4 regions of the Pantoea sp. SGAir0418 genome follow, and region 3 is predicted to be linked to each of the others. Evidence: predicted binding sites of a transcription regulator. Region 3 holds the regulator's gene; each other region holds the start of a gene.

Region 1 (5,216 bases), 1.5 Mb from region 3:
CGACCATCAGGGCAACCTCAATTTTATGCAGCGACAGCTGGCTGGCCGGCGTGAAGCCGTCAGCGCCGACAGCGTCGAGCTGTACCGGTTTGACGCGCAGCGCATGCTGGCGCAGAGCAATGCACTGCTGAGTGGCCGGGTACTGTTGCGGCAGGGGCACTGGCAGGGCGGTACGCAGGTTCGTGACTGTGAGGGGCAGCAGGTGAATGTGGCGTTCGATCGCGACACGCTGGCAACGCTGTATCGACAACAGCAGGGGCAGCAACAGCCGATTACCCTGTCGTGGCTGGAAGCGCCAGAGGGGATTCAGCTGCTGCGTGCCACGCCGGAAGATGAGTGCCGCTGGCAGCCGAAAGAGGCCGATTTTTAGCGGCGACCGGCTGGCCGCCGCCGGGGGCTTACTTGCGGTTAATCGCGCGGTAACCGATATCATTACGGCAGAAGCTGCCGTTCCATGAGATGTGCTGCGCCAGCGCGTAAGCATTCTTCTGCGCTGCCGCCACATCTTCACCCAGCGCAGTCACGCACAGTACGCGACCGCCGCTGGTCACCACCAGGTCATCTTTCAGGGTGGTGCCGGCATGGAATACCTTCCCGTCCGCGACATCTTCCAGCGGCAGACCGTGGATCTGATCGCCCGTGTTGTAGTCGCCCGGATAACCGCCAGCGGCCAGCACCACGCCGAGTGACGGGCGCGGATCCCACTGTGACTGCTGCTGATCGAGCGTGCCGTCGACGGCGGCGAGGCACAGCGCGACCAGATCCGACTGCAGGCGCAGCATGATCGGCTGCGTTTCCGGATCGCCGAAGCGGCAGTTGAATTCGATCACCTTCGGCTGACCGGCTTTGTCGATCATCAGACCGGCATACAGGAAACCGGTGTAGGTGTTACCTTCCGCTTTCATGCCGTTGACGGTTGGCCAGATGATCTGATCCATCACGCGCTGGTGGATCTCATCGGTCACTACCGGTGCCGGTGAGTAAGCGCCCATGCCACCGGTGTTCGGGCCGGTGTCGCCGTCGCCAACACGTTTGTGATCCTGGCTGGTGGCCATTGGCAGGACGTTATCGCCGTCCACCATCACGATGAAGCTGGCTTCTTCACCATCAAGGAATTCTTCGATGACGATGCGGTGACCTGCGTCGCCGAACGCATTGCCGGCCAGCATGTCCTGCACTGCCGCTTCCGCTTCTGCCAGCGTCATGGCGACAATGACGCCTTTACCCGCGGCCAGACCGTCCGCTTTGATGACGATCGGCGCGCCTTTCTCACGCAGGTAAGCCAGCGCGGGTTCCACCTCGGTGAAGTTCTGGTATTCCGCCGTCGGGATCTGCTGGCGGGCAAGGAAATCTTTGGTGAAGGCTTTTGAGCCCTCCAGCTGCGCGGCAGCCTGCGTCGGGCCAAAGATTTTTAGGCCGGCAGCGCGAAACGCATCGACTACGCCAATCACTAGCGGCGCTTCCGGTCCGACGATGGTCAGGTCGATGTTTTCCTGCTGCGCAAACGCCAGCAGTGCCGGAATATCGGTGGCGCTGATGGCCACGTTCTGCAGGGCCGGCTCCAGCGCGGTACCGGCGTTGCCTGGCGCAACAAATACGGTTTCTGCCAGCGGCGACTGTGCTGCTTTCCACGCCAGCGCGTGTTCACGTCCACCATTACCAATCACTAAAATTTTCATCGTTACGGCTCCAGGCTATTAATGGCGGAAATGACGCATGTCAGTGAAGATCATCGCGATGCCGTGCTCGTCGGCGGCAGCAATTACTTCATCATCGCGGATGGAACCGCCCGGCTGGATCACACAGGTGATGCCCACTGCCGCCGCAGCATCAATGCCATCGCGGAACGGGAAGAAGGCGTCGGAAGCCATGGCGGAACCCTTCACCTCCAGTCCTTCGTCAGCGGCTTTGATGCCGGCAATTTTGGCAGAGTAAACGCGGCTCATCTGGCCCGCGCCAATACCGATCGTCATGTTGTCGCGTGCATACACAATGGCGTTGGATTTAACGAATTTCGCCACTTTCCAGCAGAACAGCGCGTCACGCAGTTCCTGTTCGGTCGGCTGACGTTGGCTGACAACGCGCAGCTGGCTGGCATCGACCATACCGAGATCGCGATCCTGAACCAGCAGGCCACCGTTGACGCGTTTGAAGTCGAGACCGGCCACGCGGCTCTGCCACTGACCGCACACCAGAACGCGGACGTTCTGTTTGGCTGCGGTCACGCGCAGTGCCGCTTCACTGGCCGATGGCGCAATAATGACTTCCACGAACTGACGGCTGATGATCGCCTGCGCGGTTGCTTCATCCAGCTCGCGGTTAAAGGCGATGATGCCGCCGAACGCCGAGGTCGGATCGGTTTTATAAGCGCGCTCGTAGGCGGCAAGAATTGAATCGCCTGCGGCGACGCCGCATGGGTTAGCGTGCTTGACGATAACGCAGGCTGGCTCGCTGAACTCCTTGACGCACTCCAATGCCGCATCGGTATCGGCAATATTGTTGTAGGACAGCGCTTTGCCCTGCAGCTGCTGTGCGGTGGCGACCGACGCTTCGCTGACTTGCTCTTCAATATAGAAAGCAGCGTCCTGATGGCTGTTCTCGCCGTAACGCATATCCTGCTTTTTAATAAAGTTGAGGTTCAGGGTGCGCGGGAAGCGGCCAGCCGGCGCGGTGCTTTCGCCGTGATAGGCCGGTACCAGGCTGCCAAAGTAGTTGGCAATCATGCTGTCGTAAGCGGCGGTGTGTTCAAAGGCTTTGATCGCCAGGTCGAAACGGGTTTCCAGCGTCAGTGAATTATCGTTGGCATCGAGCTCCGCGATGATCGCGTCATAGTCACTGCTCTTCACCACGATCGCCACGTCTTTGTGGTTCTTGGCTGCCGAGCGCACCATGGTGGGACCGCCGATATCAATGTTCTCAACGGCATCTTCCAGGCTGCAGTCGGCTTTCGCCACGGTCTGGGCAAAGGGATAGAGGTTCACCACCACCATGTCGATAGGATTGATGGCGTGCTCGGCCATGATGGCATCATCGGTGCCGCGACGGCCCAGAATGCCACCGTGCACTTTGGGGTGCAGCGTTTTGACGCGTCCATCCATCATTTCCGGGAAACCGGTGTAGTCAGAGACTTCCGTAACGGGCAGGCCAGCATCTGCCAGCAGGCGTGCGGTGCCACCTGTGGAGAGCAGCTCAACACCACGATGGGAGAGGGCCTGAGCAAATTCGAGGATACCGGCTTTGTCAGAGACACTGAGCAGAGCGCGGCGTACAGGACGACGTTGTTGCATGGTGGTTTTATCCCTTGGCTTTGTTTCGCGTAAATAAGAGCGTTACATCAGGCTTAACTTTCTCTCTCTATATATAGAAGAGAACATTTACCTCAGGTAACGCCCCAAAAGGGGCATCCTTGACGTCGCGGGGCATTGTAGCGAAAACGTTTGCGCGATGCTCGCCTAAATTTATTACCGGCTGCAGATGTGGATAACTTTGTGTGTAACCGGGTATAAGGCGGGGTTTTGCTGTGGAATGCAGCGAACGATTGTTTTTATTGAATTTAGCGGTTGCGCGTGCCGAACAACTCCCTATAATGCGCCTCCATCGACACGGCACAACGACTTACGGAATGCGGTGTAGACAGGAAGCTTCGTTAAGAACTTCCGCCGGAGAAAAACGCTGAAAAAAGTGTTTGACTCTGAAGGAGGAAAGCGTAATATACGCCACCTCGCGACAGCAGGCCGAACGCCGCGTCGCACCGCTCTTTAACAATTTATCAGACAATCTGTGTGGGCACTCGCAGGATTGATATCACAAGCCTACGGGCTTTAAAAAATATCAAGTCTTTGCTGAGTGAACACGTAATTCATTACGAAGTTTAATTCACAGAGCATCGCTGCACTCGTTGCAGCAAATCAAACTTTAAATTGAAGAGTTTGATCATGGCTCAGATTGAACGCTGGCGGCAGGCCTAACACATGCAAGTCGAACGGCAGCACAGAAGAGCTTGCTCTTTGGGTGGCGAGTGGCGGACGGGTGAGTAATGTCTGGGAAACTGCCCGATGGAGGGGGATAACTACTGGAAACGGTAGCTAATACCGCATAACGTCGCGAGACCAAAGTGGGGGACCTTCGGGCCTCACACCATCGGATGTGCCCAGATGGGATTAGCTAGTAGGTGGGGTAATGGCTCACCTAGGCGACGATCCCTAGCTGGTCTGAGAGGATGACCAGCCACACTGGAACTGAGACACGGTCCAGACTCCTACGGGAGGCAGCAGTGGGGAATATTGCACAATGGGCGCAAGCCTGATGCAGCCATGCCGCGTGTATGAAGAAGGCCTTCGGGTTGTAAAGTACTTTCAGCGGGGAGGAAGGCGGTGAGGTTAATAACCTCGCCGATTGACGTTACCCGCAGAAGAAGCACCGGCTAACTCCGTGCCAGCAGCCGCGGTAATACGGAGGGTGCAAGCGTTAATCGGAATTACTGGGCGTAAAGCGCACGCAGGCGGTCTGTTAAGTCAGATGTGAAATCCCCGGGCTTAACCTGGGAACTGCATTTGAAACTGGCAGGCTTGAGTCTCGTAGAGGGGGGTAGAATTCCAGGTGTAGCGGTGAAATGCGTAGAGATCTGGAGGAATACCGGTGGCGAAGGCGGCCCCCTGGACGAAGACTGACGCTCAGGTGCGAAAGCGTGGGGAGCAAACAGGATTAGATACCCTGGTAGTCCACGCCGTAAACGATGTCGACTTGGAGGTTGTGCCCTTGAGGCGTGGCTTCCGGAGCTAACGCGTTAAGTCGACCGCCTGGGGAGTACGGCCGCAAGGTTAAAACTCAAATGAATTGACGGGGGCCCGCACAAGCGGTGGAGCATGTGGTTTAATTCGATGCAACGCGAAGAACCTTACCTGGCCTTGACATCCAGAGAACTTAGCAGAGATGCTTTGGTGCCTTCGGGAACTCTGAGACAGGTGCTGCATGGCTGTCGTCAGCTCGTGTTGTGAAATGTTGGGTTAAGTCCCGCAACGAGCGCAACCCTTATCCTTTGTTGCCAGCGGCTCGGCCGGGAACTCAAAGGAGACTGCCGGTGATAAACCGGAGGAAGGTGGGGATGACGTCAAGTCATCATGGCCCTTACGGCCAGGGCTACACACGTGCTACAATGGCGCATACAAAGAGAAGCGACCTCGCGAGAGCAAGCGGACCTCATAAAGTGCGTCGTA
Region 2 (5,216 bases), 1.1 Mb from region 3:
CGGCAGGTGCGCCCAGTGAGCCGTCATGAAGTCGATGGTTTCGACAGCACGCAGGGAAACCACCCAGTCGTATTTACGCCCATCGCCCATCACGCCGACGGAGCGCACCGGCAGGAACACGGTAAAGGCCTGGCTGACTTTGTTGTACAGATCGGCTTTGCGCAGCTCTTCGATAAAGATGGCATCGGCACGGCGCAGCAGGTCGCAGTACTCTTTCTTCACTTCACCCAGTACGCGCACGCCCAGGCCCGGGCCCGGGAAGGGATGGCGGTACAGCATGTCGTAAGGCAGGCCGAGTTCCAGACCGATTTTACGCACTTCATCTTTGAACAGCTCTTTCAGCGGCTCAACCAGGCCCATCTTCATCTCTTTCGGCAGACCGCCCACGTTGTGGTGCGATTTGATCACGTGCGCTTTACCGGTAGCTGAAGCCGCCGACTCAATCACGTCCGGATAGATGGTGCCCTGCGCCAGCCATTTCACGTCGGTCAGCTTCAGTGCTTCTTCGTCGAACACTTCCACGAACACGCGGCCGATGATTTTACGTTTGGCTTCCGGATCGTTCTCGCCCGCCAGCGCGTCGAGGAAGCGCCCTTCTGCCGCAACGTGCACGATGTTCAGACCAAAGTGGTCGCCGAACATGTCCATCACCTGCTCAGCTTCATTCAGACGCAGCAGTCCATTATCGACGAACACACAGGTCAGGCGCTCGCCAATCGCGCGGTGCAGCAGCATCGCGGTCACGGACGAGTCCACGCCGCCGGACAGGCCGAGAATCACACGGTCTTCACCCACCTGCTCACGGATGCGCTCTACCGCATCTTCGATGATTTTGGCTGGCGTCCACAGCGCTTCACAGCCGCAGATGTCGCGCACAAAACGCTCCAGCATGCGCAGGCCCTGACGGGTGTGCGTCACTTCCGGGTGGAACTGCACGCCGTAGAAACGCTTCTCTTCGTTAGCCATGATGGCAAACGGGCAGCTTTCGGTGCTGGCAACCGTCACGAAGTCTGCCGGGATCGCCGTGACTTTGTCACCGTGGCTCATCCACACGTCTAGCAGCGGTTTGCCCGCCGCGCTGATGGCATCTTCGATATCACGCACCAGCGCGCTCGGGGTTGTCACTTCAACCTGCGCGTAACCAAATTCACGCTCGTTCGAGCCTTCAACCTTACCGCCCAGCTGCATCGCCATGGTCTGCATGCCGTAGCACACGCCCAGCACCGGCACACCAGCGTTGAACACATATTCCGGCGCGCGCGGGCTGTTGTGCTCGGTGGTGCTTTCCGGGCCACCGGACAGGATGATGCCGTTCGGGTTGAACTGGCGGATTTGCTCTTCGGTGACATCCCACGCCCAGAGTTCGCAGTAGACGCCCAGCTCACGCACGCGGCGCGCGACCAGCTGCGTATACTGAGAACCAAAATCGAGGATCAAAATACGATGTTTATGAATATTTTCAGTCGTCATTGAGGCGTTTCCATTGGGATGGACTTAATAATAAAAGCGCCCGGCTGGAGCCGGGCGGGAAATCTTACGGGATTATGAACCCATGCGGTAGTTCGGTGACTCTTTGGTAATGGTCACATCGTGCACGTGGCTTTCGTTGATGCCGGCGCCGCTGATGCGCACGAACTCGGCTTTGGTGCGCAGATCGTCGATGGTCGGGCAACCGGTCAGGCCCATGCAGGAGCGCAGGCCGCCCATCTGCTGGTGCACGATCTCTTTCAGGCGGCCTTTATAGGCAACGCGCCCTTCGATACCTTCCGGCACCAGTTTGTCGGCGGCGTTATCGCTCTGGAAGTAACGGTCAGACGAGCCTTTGGACATCGCGCCCAGTGAACCCATCCCGCGGTAGGATTTGAACGCACGGCCCTGGTAGAGCTCGATTTCGCCCGGCGATTCTTCGGTACCGGCCAGCATTGAGCCAACCATTACCGCCGACGCACCCGCGGCGATGGCTTTGGCGATGTCGCCAGAGAAACGGATACCGCCGTCAGCGATGACCGGAATACCGGTACCTTCCAGCGCTTCAACCGCGTCGGATACCGCCGTGATCTGCGGTACGCCAACGCCGGTAACGATACGGGTAGTACAGATGGAGCCCGGGCCGATGCCCACTTTCACCGCACTCACGCCCGCGTTAGCCAGCGCCAGTGCGCCTGCACCGGTCGCCACGTTGCCGCCGATGATTTCGAGGTCCGGATATTTTGCGCGGGTTTCACGGATACGCTGCAGCACGCCTTCGGAGTGGCCGTGCGAGGAGTCGATCAGCAGTACGTCAACGCCCGCAGCGACCAGCGCATCAACGCGCTCTTCGTTGCCGGCACCGGCACCCACCGCGGCACCGACGCGCAGACGACCCTGCGCATCTTTACAGGCGTTGGGTTTACGCTCAGCTTTCTGGAAATCTTTAACGGTAATCATGCCCAGCAGGTGGAAGCTGTCGTCAACAACCAGCGCTTTCTCGACGCGTTTTTCGTGCATTTTCTGCAGCACGACTTCACGCGCTTCACCCTCTTTCACCGTCACCAGGCGCTCTTTCGGCGTCATGACCGCGGTCACCGGCAGCGTCATATCGGTCACGAAGCGCACGTCACGACCGGTAATGATGCCCACCAGCTCGTTGTCGGCGTTAACCACCGGGTAACCGGCGAAGCCGTTACGTTCGGTCAGCTCTTTTACCTCGGCCAGCGTGGTGGTTGGCAGCACGGTCTGTGGCTCCGTTACGACGCCGCTTTCGTGTTTTTTCACCTTGCGAACTTCATCCGCCTGGCGCTCAATCGACATGTTTTTGTGGATAAAGCCCAGACCGCCTTCCTGCGCCAGCGCAATCGCCAGACCGGCTTCGGTCACGGTGTCCATCGCTGCAGACAGCATAGGAATGTTGAGACGGATGTTTTTGGTCAGCTGGGTGCTGAGATCGGCCGTGTTGGGTAAAACAGTGGAGTGAGCGGGAACGAGCAGGACGTCGTCAAATGTGAGGGCTTCTTTCGCGATTCTTAACATTGCAATATCTCCACCTGGGGCGTTTAAAACAGATAAAATATTGCCGCGGCATTATACAGGCCGAAATCGGTTGCCTCCAGTGTTTTTTCGGAAAAAGTCTTGATCCTCCGGGGCAGGCATGTAGTATCGGTTAATTAACCCTCTGATTTGAAATTTGATCCTCATCACATGTCGCTACCGCCAACCGCCAATATTTTTACTGTCAGCCGCCTGAACACCACGGTGCGCCAACTGCTGGAAAATGAGATGGGCCTGGTGTGGCTCAGCGCTGAAATTTCCAATTTCACCCAGCCCGCTTCCGGTCACTGGTACTTCACCCTGAAGGACGATGGCGCGCAGGTGCGCTGTGCCATGTTCCGCAACAGCAATCGACGCGTCAGCTTTCGCCCGCAGCACGGTCAGCAGGTGCTGGTGCGCGCCAGCATCACGCTGTATGAGCCGCGCGGCGACTATCAGCTGATTATCGAAAGCATGCATCCGGCCGGTGAAGGGCTGCTGCAGCAACAGTTTGAGCAGCTGAAAGCCCGGCTGGCGGCGGAGGGGCTGTTCGACCAGCAGTTTAAACAACCGCTGCCGGAGCCGGCGCGCCAGGTGGGCGTGATCACCTCCGCCACCGGCGCGGCATTACACGACGTGCTGCGCGTGCTGCATCGCCGTGATCCCTCGCTGCCGGTGGTGATCTATCCGACCGCAGTGCAAGGCGTTGATGCGCCCGCCGCCATCGTGCGCGCCATCGAGCTGGCCAACCAGCGTGACGAGTGCGACGTGCTGATCGTCGGGCGCGGCGGCGGTTCACTGGAAGATCTGTGGAGTTTTAACGACGAGCGCGTGGCGCGGGCCATCTTTGCCAGCCGCCTGCCAATCGTCAGCGCCGTTGGGCATGAAACCGATGTGACCATCGCCGACTTTGTTGCCGATCTGCGCGCGCCGACGCCTTCTGCCGCTGCCGAACTGGTGAGCCGCAACCAGATCGAGCTGCTGCGCCGTTTGCAGTCTCAGCAGCAGCGCATGGAGATGGCGATGGATTATTACGTGGCGCAGCAGCAGCGCCGCTTCACCCGGCTGCAGCATCGTCTGCAACAGCAGCATCCGCAGCTGCGCCTGGCACGCCAGCAAACCACGCTGATTCAGCTGCAGCGACGTCTGCAGGAAGCGGCCGACCAGCGGCTGCGCCTGGCGCATCGCCAGCAGGATCGCCTGCTGCAGCGCCTGCAATCCCAGCAGCCGCAGGGACGTATTCTGCGCGCTCAGCAACAGTTACAGCAGTGGCACTACCGGCTGCAGCAGGGCATGGAAAAACAGCTCAATCACAGCCGGCAGCGTTTTGGTACGCTGGCAGCACAGCTGGAAGGCGTGAGTCCGCTGGCGACGCTGGCGCGCGGCTTTAGCGTCACCACCGATGCTCAGGGCCAGGTGGTGAAAAAGACCCGTCAGCTGCATACCGGCGATCTGCTGCGTACCCGGCTGGATGATGGCTGGGTGGAGAGTCAGGTGACGGCGTTACAACCACAGAAGACGCGCAGCCGTAAGGCGTGATAATCTTTTCAGCCGCATAAATGATTGATAACCCCCGTAAATCGCGCGGGCTGCAGACGCAGCGGCGCGCGATTGATAAGCGGGTCTATACTTTCTGACATACCCATCCGTCAGGGAGTCCGACATGCCTTACAGCGTTATTCCTCCGTACATTCTGCGAAACATCATCGATAACTGTTCCGGCGCACAGCAGGATTACGCGCGGCGCACCCTCACCCACGTGCAACAGCTGATGGCGGAACATCCTCACACCGCCAGCGCAGCCAGCACCGCGCAGCCCGGCAGTGTTTTGCGTGCTATCTACGACGCGGGTAATACGCAAAATCTGCCCGGCACCTTGATCCGTGAGGAAGGCCAGCCCGGTAACGGTGACGTCGCCGCCGACGAAGCCTGGAACTATCTCGGCATCACTTATGATTTTTACTGGCAGATCTACCAGCGCAACTCGCTGGACAACAAAGGCCTGAAACTGGATGGCACCGTGCATTACGGCAGGGAATACCAGAACGCCTTCTGGAATGGCCAGCAGATGGTATTTGGCGACGGCGACGGTGAGATCTTCAATCGCTTTACCATTGCCATTGATGTGGTCGCGCACGAGCTGACGCACGGCGTGACCGAAACCGAAGCCGGGCTGATTTACTTCCAGCAGGCGGGTGCGCTCAACGAAT
Region 3 (5,216 bases):
ATGCACCGCTTAACCCGCAGCGCCCGGAGAGCTTCTACGGCGGCGGCGCGGAAGGTTACACCGACTACCCGACACTGTAAGTCAAACGTGGCCGCAGCGGATGTGCGGCCGCGTGCTTTCTTCAGGGCATTCCCTCGCTATACTAAGCGGGTTCCCTGATGACTTTTAAAAAGAGGATGTTATGCGTTTACTTCACACTATGTTACGCGTTGGCGATCTGCAGCGCTCCATCGATTTTTACACCCGCGTGCTGGGCATGCGCGTGCTGCGTCAGAGCGAAAACACCGAATACAAATACACCCTGGCTTTCGTGGGTTACACCGAAGAGAGCGAAGGTGCGGTCATTGAGCTGACCTACAACTGGGGCGTGGATAAATACGACCTCGGCAATGCCTACGGCCACATCGCGCTGGGCGTGGATGATGTCGCGGCAACCTGCGACCGCATCCGTCAGGCGGGCGGTAACGTCACGCGTGAAGCCGGCCCGGTCAAAGGCGGCAGCACCATCATCGCTTTCGTGGAAGATCCGGACGGCTACAAAATCGAGCTGATCGAAAACAAACACGCCGGTCACGGCCTCGGCAACTAATGCCGTTAGTCAGCCTGCTAATTTGCGGGCTGACTTCCCTCTCCTGCTGCACCCTGCGCCGATTTTTGCCATAATGCGCGCTGCCCCATTTCCTGCAATGAGATCCTGATGTCTGAATCGAACGCCTTAAACGCTCTCCATCAACGCTTCCGTGGTTTTTATCCTGTGGTGATTGACGTTGAAACCGCCGGTTTTAATGCGCAAACCGATGCGCTGCTGGAAATCGCCGCCACCACGTTAAAAATGGATGAGGATGGCTGGCTGCACCGCGATGAAACCCTGCATTTCCACGTGGAGCCGTTCGAAGGGGCGATTCTCAATCCCGAAGCGCTGGCGTTTACCGGCATCGACCCCAGCAATCCGCTGCGCGGCGCGGTGAGTGAATATGAGGCGCTGCACGCCATATTCAAAATGGTGCGCAAAGGCACCAAAGACAGCGGCTGTAACCGGGCGATTATCGTGGCGCACAATGCCACCTTTGATCATAATTTTCTGATGGCGGCAGCAGAGCGCACCGGCATGAAGCGTAACCCGTTCCACCCGTTCGCCACCTTTGACACCGCCGCGCTGAGCGGGCTGGTGCTGGGACAAACGGTGCTGGCGAAGGCCTGTAAAGCGGCGGGGATAGATTTTGACAGCACTCAGGCGCACTCGGCGCTGTACGATACCGAACAGACCGCCACGCTGTTTTGCGAACTGGTGAATCGCTGGAAACGCCTCGGCGGCTGGCCGCTGGCGGTGAGTGAAGAGCCGGCCGAAGACGATGCCTCGGCCTGAGGCCCGTCAGACCGCAGCCAAAAAAAGGCCGACACTGCTGTCGGCCTTTTTCTTATTCTGCTTCTTTGTGCTTCTCAGCGGTCTCTTTGATCAGCGGTTGCAGTTCGCCGCGCTGGAACATCTCAACGATGATGTCGCAGCCGCCGACCAGCTCGCCATCCACCCACAGCTGCGGGAAAGTTGGCCAGTTGGCGTATTTCGGTAACTCAGCGCGGATATCCGGATTTTGCAGAATGTCTACGTACGCAAAGCGCTCACCACAGGCAGACAGCGCCTGTACCGCCTGCGCAGAGAAACCGCAGCTTGGCAGTTTCGGCGAACCTTTCATGTACAGCAGGATCGGGTTTTCTGCGATCTGGCGCTGAATTTTTTCAACAGTACTCATTTTTGCCTTCCTTAATCCTTCACTTCGTGTTTGTTTATTGTAGCGACTTCGCCCCGCGACTGAAAACGGGATTTTGCCTTAGCCGGCGCATATCGCCATGTTTGTTAAGTTCGCGCGCCACGAATAACATTTTCATATCATTAATAAGCATTAATCAATTAATAATTAGCAATAATTCCGCTGGGTTAAACAGCTGAAATCGCTCATTTTTGCCCCACTTTCAGTACCGTGACAGATTAATGGAAAAAGACCTTACCTTTTGCAAAAAAAGTGGATTAGAATTGCCCCGGTGCTGATCGTCGATCAGATTTTTCTAACTTTACCGCGGTCTGGCTTCCTGCCGACGGCTTAACCTGTAACCGGACTATGCGTTTACTGATTACGCTTTTCATACTGGCTTTTGCCCAACTGTTCTTTAATGTGGCGGCGGCTTCTCCGCATGCGCCGGTTAATGCCAGTTTGCAGAAAGCGGAGAAAAAGAACGCGCGTGAAGATGAGCGTCGCAAACGACGCCCGGTGAAAACCACCAGCAAAAAGTCACGCCTGACGTCAGTACAGAAGTTCAGGCTGAAAAAACAGCAGAAAAGCGAAACGGTACTTCAGCACACCACGCAGCGCAAATCCTCACTTAAGCTCAGTGCGAAAAAATATGGTCATCAGCGGCTGGCGAAAAAATCGCGTGACGTTGCCGTTGATGATGAAGTGCAGCAGCTGAGCGGCATTAAAATGAGCAAGGCCCACCGCCTGCGCTATCAAAAAGCACGTGAAACCGCGATGACGAAACTGATGGGCCAGCTGGGTAAACCGTATCAGTGGGGAGGCACCTCACCGCACACCGGTTTCGACTGCAGTGGTTTAGTGTGGTACGCCTACAAAGATCTGGTGAAGTTTAAATTTCCCCGTACCGCTAATGAGATGTATCACCTGCGCGACGCCGCGCCGATCAAGCGCGAGATGCTGGAGAAAGGCGATCTGGTGTTCTTCCGCATCAACAACCGCGGCACCGCCGACCATGTCGGGGTTTATCTGGGCAATGGTAAATTCATTCAGTCTCCGCGCACCGGTAAGGACATTCAGATTAGCGCGCTGGGCGAGGATTACTGGCAGAAGCATTACGTTGGCGCGCGCCGTATGATGACGCCGAAAACCGTGCGCTAACCTCAGCGTTGCGCAACAAAAAAGCCGGTGGCTGTTCAGCAGCACCGGCTTTTTTATTAATGCAGAATGGCGGTAAAGCTAAAGGCAATAATCATCAGCAGAGCAGCGGCGGTGGTGGTCAATGCCAGTTTTAAATCGGTACTCATCACAACTCCTTAGTCACACAGTTTGCATGGTTAAATAATTTTCGCACAGTGATGGGCAAAAATCTCGTGTTATCCGCCCCGGCTTGCTAGAATCGCCGCCTTTCGTTGCGCAACAGATTTAGCGCATGCTGCATTGACAGCCTGCTGAAGGATGTTTCCCTGCCCGATTAAGCAGATTAGCCCTGATATTCAGGGCGCAAAACCATTAGCAGACGCAAACGTTTAACAATATACTTATCAGTAAGTTGCGATAAGCCCAGGAGTACCATTTTCATGGCAACCATTAAAGATGTGGCGAAACGCGCCGGGGTCTCAACCACCACGGTTTCGCATGTCATCAACAAAACGCGTTTTGTCGCGGAAGAGACGCGTAACGCCGTATGGGAAGCGATTAAAGCGCTGCACTACTCACCGAGCGCGGTGGCCCGCAGCCTGAAGGTGAATCACACCAAGACGCTGGGCCTGCTGGCGACCTCCAGCGAAGCGCCCTACTTCGCCGAAATTATTGAAGCCGTGGAGAATCACTGCTTTGAGCGTGGTTACACGCTGATTCTCGGCAACGCGCATAACGATCTGCAAAAACAGCGCGCTTATCTTTCGATGATGGCGCAAAAGCGCGTCGATGGCCTGCTGGTCATGTGCTCCGAATATCCCGACGATCTGCTGCAGATGCTGGAAGAGAACCGCAATATCCCGATGGTGGTCATGGACTGGGGCGAATCGCGCGGGGACTTTACCGATACCGTGCAGGACAATGCGTTCCACGGCGGTTACCTCGCCGGGCGTTACCTGATTGAGCGCGGCCATCGCGACATCGGTGCCATCCCCGGCCAGATGGAGCGCAACACCGGTGGTGGCCGTCATGCGGGTTTTCTGCAGGCGATGCAGGAAGCGGGCATCAGCGTCCGTCCCGAGTGGATTGTGCAGGGTGACTTCGAACCGGAGTCAGGTTATCAGGCAATGCAGCAGATCCTGAACCAGAAACAGCGCCCGACGGCGGTGTTCTGCGGCGGCGATATCATGGCGATGGGCGCGATTTGCGCGGCCGACGAGATGGGACTGCGCGTGCCGCAGGATATTTCGGTAATTGGCTATGACAATGTGCGCAACGCGCGCTACTTCACCCCGGCGCTGACAACCGTGCACCAGCCGAAAGCGCAGCTGGGGGAAAAGGCACTGGAGATGCTGCTGGACCGCATCACCAGCAAACGCGAAGAGCCGCAGACCATTGAAGTGCAGCCCACGCTGATTGAGCGCCGCTCCGTGGCCGATGGCCCGTTCCGCGATTACCGCCGTTAAGCCGCCTTCTCGCTGAGCCACTCGTGGTTCAGCGTCTCCGCATCGCCCAGATATTCCAGTAACCACGCCAGCGCCGGTGACGCGCGCTGCTCAGACCAACTGACGCAACACGGGCTGTCCGGAAACGGCTGCGGCAACGCCAGCTCCACCAGCGCGCCGCTGTCCAGCAGCGGGCGCGCCAGGTGGCCCGGCACCATGCCCACGCACAATCCGGCCTGCAGGCAATCCAGCCCGGTTTCCCACTCCGGCACCACCAGCCGCCGCTGGTTATCCAGCGTCCACGTCATGCGGCGCGGCAGCGCGCGCGACGTATCTTCCAGCACCAGCGACGGCCAGGCGCGCAGGGTTTCGTCATCCAGCTGCGGACTGTGGGCCAGCGCATGCTGCGGACTCACCACGCAGCGCCAGTTGAGCGCGCCCATATCCTGAAAGGCGAAGCGGCCGCCGACCGGAATGGCCTGGGTGGCGCCAATCGCCACATCGACACGACCATCAGCCAGCGCGTCCCACACGCCGTTAAATACTTCGTAGCTGATGATCAGCTCCATATCGGGGAAATGGCGGTAAAAATCCTTTACCAGCTGGCGGGTACGCTGCGGTTTGACGATGCAATCTACCGCGATGCTGAGCTGACCGCGCCAGCCGTTAGCCAGCTGCTGACATTGACGGCGCGTGGCCAGCATTTTTTTGATAACAGAACGCCCTTCACGCACAAAATGCTCGCCTGCTGCCGTCAGCACCACTTCGCGATGCTGCCGCTCAAACAGCGGTACCGCCAGCCAGCCTTCCAGCTGGCGCACGGTATAGCTGATGGCAGAGGGCACGCGGTGCAGCTCCTGCGCCGCCGCGCTAAAACTGCCGG
Region 4 (5,216 bases), 1.8 Mb from region 3:
ATCGTGGCTTGATGCGCTGCGGTTAACGCAGACCAGCAGGCTGGGCGGTTCCGCTGCCAGCGAGCTGACCGAGGTGGCGATCAGCCCGAACTTTTCTCCGCTGGATGAGGTGGTCACCAGCGAGACACCGGCAGTGAGACGGCGCATGCCGTGACGAAATTCATCCAGCGAGATCGATTCCTGGCGAGCAAGAGAGGTAACAGACATAACAACTCCGACGTGCATGGTTTGCGATGCGCACGATTGGCAGATAGGTGAATAATTTAAGCACTTCATTGTGCAGCTCTTTCCTGTCCAAATCCTACACCACATCCGCCGCTTCGGCACCCCATCCGACACCAATGTGCAAAAGCCTCATATTCAATTGCAGCTCATGGCAATGAGATTCGCCTCGTCCTTATCTGAATTTACTGGCTATCCAGCGTAAGCCGGATGCAAACCCATGAGAAAATTCTTACAATAGCCCTGATGATTATCCGACCATTTTCACGGAGCGACAGATGGCTAGTCATTTTGTTCGTTGGGTGGTTAACCCGCCCCTCACCCCAGAGACCATGCGGGTTCCACAGGATGTGATGACCAGCGCCGGGCACCTGCCTGATAAGCGCCGCGGCCGCTTTCTTGCCGCACGCGCGCTGCTGGCCCAGCTGATGCTGCGCGTCTATGGTATTCGTGACCTGCCACCGTTGATCGCCAGCAGCAGCGGTCGTCCCTGCTTTGCCGATCCTAATTTGCCTGACTTCAGTATCTCCTATGCCGGTAATATGGTCGGCGTGCTGCTGGCAGAAGAAGGCGGGCGCGCTGGCCTGGATATGGAAATCGTTCGGGCGCATAGCCGTCAGGCGCAGGATGCCCTCACGCAGGGGCTGTCATCGGGTGAAAAGGCGTGGATTAACGCACAGCAGGATTTTATGGAAGCGGTGACGCAGATCTGGACGCTACGCCAGAGCATCCTCAAACTGACCGGCGAAGCAGATAGCGGTATTGATGCACTGCGGCTGCATCCGGCGGCCGGCCGGCTGCGATCCAGCGTCTATCCCGATATTCAGGCGGTGTGTGATGCCGAGCCGACGCTGGTGTGGTCCTGCGCGCTGTCGCCCGGCACTGAGCGTTTACGGCTGTGGGAGATTGATGCGCAGCAGCAGTGGCAGTCGCTGCGCGATGTGGAGATGAGCAAACCCAACATCGGGCCGCGCACCCTGCGCCTCACCAGCCTGCCCCGCGAGCGTGTCGCCAGTCAGCCGGAAGTCAGGCATCCCGGATAACCAGGCCGCACCCGCGGCCTGTTGCGTTTAGTGCGCGTCGATAAAAGCGATTTTCAGCACAAATAGCAGCGCCACCACCACCACGCACGGGCTGATTTCACGCCAGCGTCCGGTACCGAGTTTCATCACGCAGTAAGAGATAAAACCGAGCGCAATACCTTCGGTGATCGAGAAGCTGAACGGCATCATCGCCGCCGTGACAAACGCCGGCACCGCTTCGGTGAGATCGTCCCAGCGCACGCGCGCCAGCGAAGCCGTCATCAGTACGCCGACATAAATCAGCGCGCCAGCCGCCGCATAGGCGGGCACCATGGCAGCCAGCGGCGACAGGAACATCACCAGCAGGAACAGGATGCCGGTCACTACCGCCATCAGGCCGGTACGGCCACCAATCGCCACGCCGGATGAGCTTTCGATGTACGCCGTCACCGAAGAGGTGCCGATCAGCGAACCGGTGACGGAGCTGATGCTATCCACGTACAGCGCCTGTTTCATGCGCGGAAAAGTACCTTTCTCATCGGTCAGGCCCGCTTTATCGGTTACGCCAATCAGCGTACCGGATGAGTCAAACAGATTGACCAGCATGAAGGCGAAGATCACGCCCGCCATGCTCACGTTGAACGCGCCTTTGATATCGACCTGGCCGACCACCGAGGTGATGGCCGGCGGCGCGGCGAACAGCCCGGTAAACTTCACGTCGCCCAGCAGCAGACCGATCGCGGTGGTCACTACGATAGAAACCAGCACCGCCGCGTGGATGTTGCGCGACGCCAGAATCGCAATGATAAAGAAGCCGAGCGCGCCGAGCAGCACGTTGTGCGAGGCCAGGTTGCCGACGGTCACGATGGTGTCCGCGTTGGGCACAATAATACCGGCGTTTTTCAGCCCCATCATGGCGATGAACAGACCAATACCGGCGGTGATGCCCACGCGCAGGCTGAGCGGAATATTGGCGATCATCCAGTAGCGTACGCGCAGCAGCGTCAGGATCAGCAGCCCCAGCGCGCCCCAGAAGATCGCGCCCATGCCAACCTGCCACGAGTAGCCCATCGCACCTACCACCACAAAGGCAAAGAAGGCGTTGAGGCCCATGGCCGGTGCCAGCGCCACCGGCAGATTGGCCACCAGCCCCATCAGGATGCTGCCGAACGCAGCAATCAGGCAGGTGGTGACAAACACCGCCTGGGTGTCCATGCCTGCGGCACCAAGAATCTGCGGGTTAACGAAGACGATGTACACCATCGTCAGGAAAGTAGTGAAACCGGCAATCACTTCGGTGCGTGCGGTGGTTCCGTGTTCCTGCAGCCTGAAAATACGCTGCAAAAGGCCCTGCTCGTTCATTTCGCTGTTCCGATGAAAAATTTATCGCCGCGTATCCTATAGACTTTAGCGCCGCAAAACACTGATTTTTCGCAACCGGTTGCCTGGGGTCGCTTTCTGCGCTGAGTGCGCTAGAGTGACAGCTTATTGTTTACTAAAAGGATGAGGCGCGATGTCAGTTGAATGTATCTTTTTTGATTGCGACGGCACGCTGGTCGACAGCGAAGTGATCTGCACGCAGTCCTACGTCAACACCTTTGCCCGTTACGGTATCGAACTCTCGCTGCAGCAGATGTTTGAGCAGTACAAAGGGGTGAAGCTTTACGACATCATCCGCGATGTGACGGCACAGCATCAGGTGACGCTGCCGCTGGCTGAGGTGGAGAGTGCCTACCGCGCGGAAGTGGCGCGCCTGTTTGATCTTGATCTGCAGCCGATTGCCGGCGCCAGAGCGCTGGTGGAGCGCGTGAAGGTGCCGATGTGCGTGGTGTCGAACGGTACGGTGAAGAAGATGGAGCATTCACTGGGGCTGACCGGCATGCTGCCGTATCTGAGCGGACGCCTGTACAGCGGCTATGACATTAATCACTGGAAGCCGGATCCGGAGCTGATGTATCACGCGGCGGAACAGATGCAGGTGCCGATTGAAAAGTGCATTCTGGTGGATGATTCAGAGGCTGGCGCGCGGGCTGGCATCGCCGCTGGCATACCGGTGTTTTACTATTGTGCCGATGCACACAATCCGGTGATTGATCACCCGCTGGTGACGCGTTTTGACGATATGGCGCAGCTGCCAGCGCTGTGGCGTGCACGTGGCTGGGATTTGGTCAGGTAAGTGCGCGCAGCCCCCTCATCCCAGCCTTCTCCCGCCAGCGGGAGAAGGGGCCGATCGAGCGGGGTTGAACAAAAGTGCCCACCCACATACCGCACCAGACAGTTCCCTCTCCCGTTTGCCGAAGAAGGGGCCGATCGGGCGGGGCTGAACAAAAGTGCCCACCCACATACCGCACTGAGCGGTTCCCTCTCCCGCCAGCGGGAGAGGGTTAGGGTGAGGGGAAAAAATCACCCAATCGCGCCCAGCGAATCCTCATTGCCCTGGTTTTTTGGCAGCAGGAACAGCGTGGCGACAATATCCAGCAGGTAAATCAGCGCCAGCAGCGTAATCGCAGCGGTGAACGAAATATGCGTGGCCAGCATGCCGATCACCAGCGGACCGAAACCGCCGACGCCGCGGCCGAGGTTGAACAGCACGTTCTGCGCGGTGGCGCGCGCCTGCGGTGGGAAAGTGTCCGATATCAGCGCGCCGTAGCCGCCAATCATGCCGTTAACAAACATCCCCATGATGGCACCGGTAAACAGCATCACCGTCGGGTCGCGCAGCTGGGCGTAAACCACCACCATCGCCACGGCGCCAAACTGGTACAGCAGGAAAATCTTCCAGCGCGCAAAGCGGTCCGCCAGCACGCCGAACAGCCAGATGCCGAACGTCATGCCCACTACCGTAACGGCCGTCCACAGGCCGGATTTGGTCAGGCTGAAGCCGAAGCTGGAAGAGAGATAACTTGGCATCCAGATCATCAGGCCGTAATAGCCAAAATTCTGCACCGAACAAAGAATCAGAATGCCGAGGCTGGCTTTGCTGGTGGCGCGATCGGCAAACAGCAGTTTAATGCGCGCGGAAAAGGAGAGCTGCGGGGCTTTTTCCACATGGCGGGTGAAGGCTTCCGGCTCGCCCATGCTGCGGCGAATCACAAACGACACCAGCGCCGGCAGCAGGCCAACCAGGAACATACCGCGCCAGCCAATCACGCTCAGCAGCGGCGGCGTGATAAAGGCCGCCAGCAATACGCCGAGCTGCCAGCCGATACCCACCCACGCCGAGGCGCGGTTACGCTTCTCCTTCGGCCAGGCTTCGGCAATCAGCGCCATGCCGATGCCAAACTCACCGCCCAGCCCCATACCGGCCAGCGTACGATACGCCAGCAGATCCCAGTAGCCCTGTGCCACGGCGCACAGCCCGGTGAACAGCGAGAACATCAGGATCGTCACGGTCAGAATGCGGATGCGGCCGTAGCGATCGCTCAGATGACCAAACACAATGCCGCCGACCACCGCGCCGATCAGCGTCCAGGTCACCAGCGAACCGGCCTGCGACGCATCCAGCGCCAGCGACACGCTGATCGCCGGCAGCATAAAGCCCAGAATCAGCAGATCAAATCCATCCATGGCATAGCCGCTGACGGCAGCCACCATCGCTTTCGCCGGCGTAACGGCGGTTTTGTTGTTATTTGCAGAGGACATAAAACAGCACCTGGCAGAAAAATGTGCGCCAAGTATAAAGAGAGCGGCAGGTGGAGAACAGGCAGAAATCAAGCGCACTGCCTGTCAGCCTCAGCGCTAACAGGCAGTCATCACGTCAATCAGGAGGGTTTATTACTGCCGTCGTCGCCCGACAGCAGTTCATCCAGCTTGTCACCGCCCACGTGACGGAAATCCTGACCTTTCACGAAATAGAAGATAATTTCGCAGATGTTCTGGCAGCGGTCACCGATGCGCTCGATGGCGCGCGCGCAGAACAGCGCGGTGAGCACGCTGGGAATGGTGCGCGGATCTTCCATCATGTAGGTCATC

Evidence for each region. Region 3 encodes PurR, which represses purine synthesis genes. Its sites were predicted from a motif close to CANGCAAACGTTTGCNTG; they were not measured.
Region 1: purH (bifunctional phosphoribosylaminoimidazolecarboxamide formyltransferase/IMP cyclohydrolase) is a predicted target of PurR. The motif match lies at 3,427-3,444, and genes of this name have one in related genera.
Region 2: guaB (IMP dehydrogenase) is a predicted target of PurR. The motif match lies at 3,069-3,086, and genes of this name have one in related genera.
Region 4: C1N84_RS19035 (NCS2 family permease) is a predicted target of PurR. The motif match lies at 2,675-2,692, and genes of this name have one in related genera.

Annotation. Positions count from the first base shown of each region.
Region 1 is NZ_CP027911.1:3,742,100-3,747,315, reverse strand. Features, by position in the region: gene C1N84_RS17470 (DUF1481 domain-containing protein) at 1-370, shown strand, start outside; gene purD (phosphoribosylamine--glycine ligase) at 399-1,679, opposite strand; gene purH (bifunctional phosphoribosylaminoimidazolecarboxamide formyltransferase/IMP cyclohydrolase) at 1,698-3,287, opposite strand; rRNA gene C1N84_RS17455 (16S ribosomal RNA) at 3,918-5,216, shown strand, end outside.
Region 2 is NZ_CP027911.1:1,164,754-1,169,969, reverse strand. Features, by position in the region: gene guaA (glutamine-hydrolyzing GMP synthase) at 1-1,470, opposite strand, end outside; gene guaB (IMP dehydrogenase) at 1,543-3,009, opposite strand; gene xseA (exodeoxyribonuclease VII large subunit) at 3,178-4,545, shown strand; gene C1N84_RS05215 (M4 family metallopeptidase) at 4,670-5,216, shown strand, end outside.
Region 3 is NZ_CP027911.1:2,248,827-2,254,042, forward strand. Features, by position in the region: gene C1N84_RS10325 (alkene reductase) at 1-80, shown strand, start outside; gene gloA (lactoylglutathione lyase) at 182-589, shown strand; gene rnt (ribonuclease T) at 698-1,366, shown strand; gene C1N84_RS10340 (Grx4 family monothiol glutaredoxin) at 1,419-1,751, opposite strand; gene C1N84_RS10345 (C40 family peptidase) at 2,118-2,909, shown strand; gene C1N84_RS10350 (cytochrome bd-I oxidase subunit CydH) at 2,966-3,055, opposite strand; gene purR (HTH-type transcriptional repressor PurR) at 3,329-4,354, shown strand; gene punR (DNA-binding transcriptional activator PunR) at 4,351-5,216, opposite strand, start outside.
Region 4 is NZ_CP027911.1:4,085,340-4,090,555, reverse strand. Features, by position in the region: gene C1N84_RS19045 (flavin reductase family protein) at 1-207, opposite strand, end outside; gene C1N84_RS19040 (4'-phosphopantetheinyl transferase family protein) at 501-1,265, shown strand; gene C1N84_RS19035 (NCS2 family permease) at 1,293-2,606, opposite strand; gene yieH (6-phosphogluconate phosphatase) at 2,758-3,420, shown strand; gene C1N84_RS19025 (MFS transporter) at 3,648-4,886, opposite strand; gene phoU (phosphate signaling complex protein PhoU) at 5,006-5,216, opposite strand, start outside.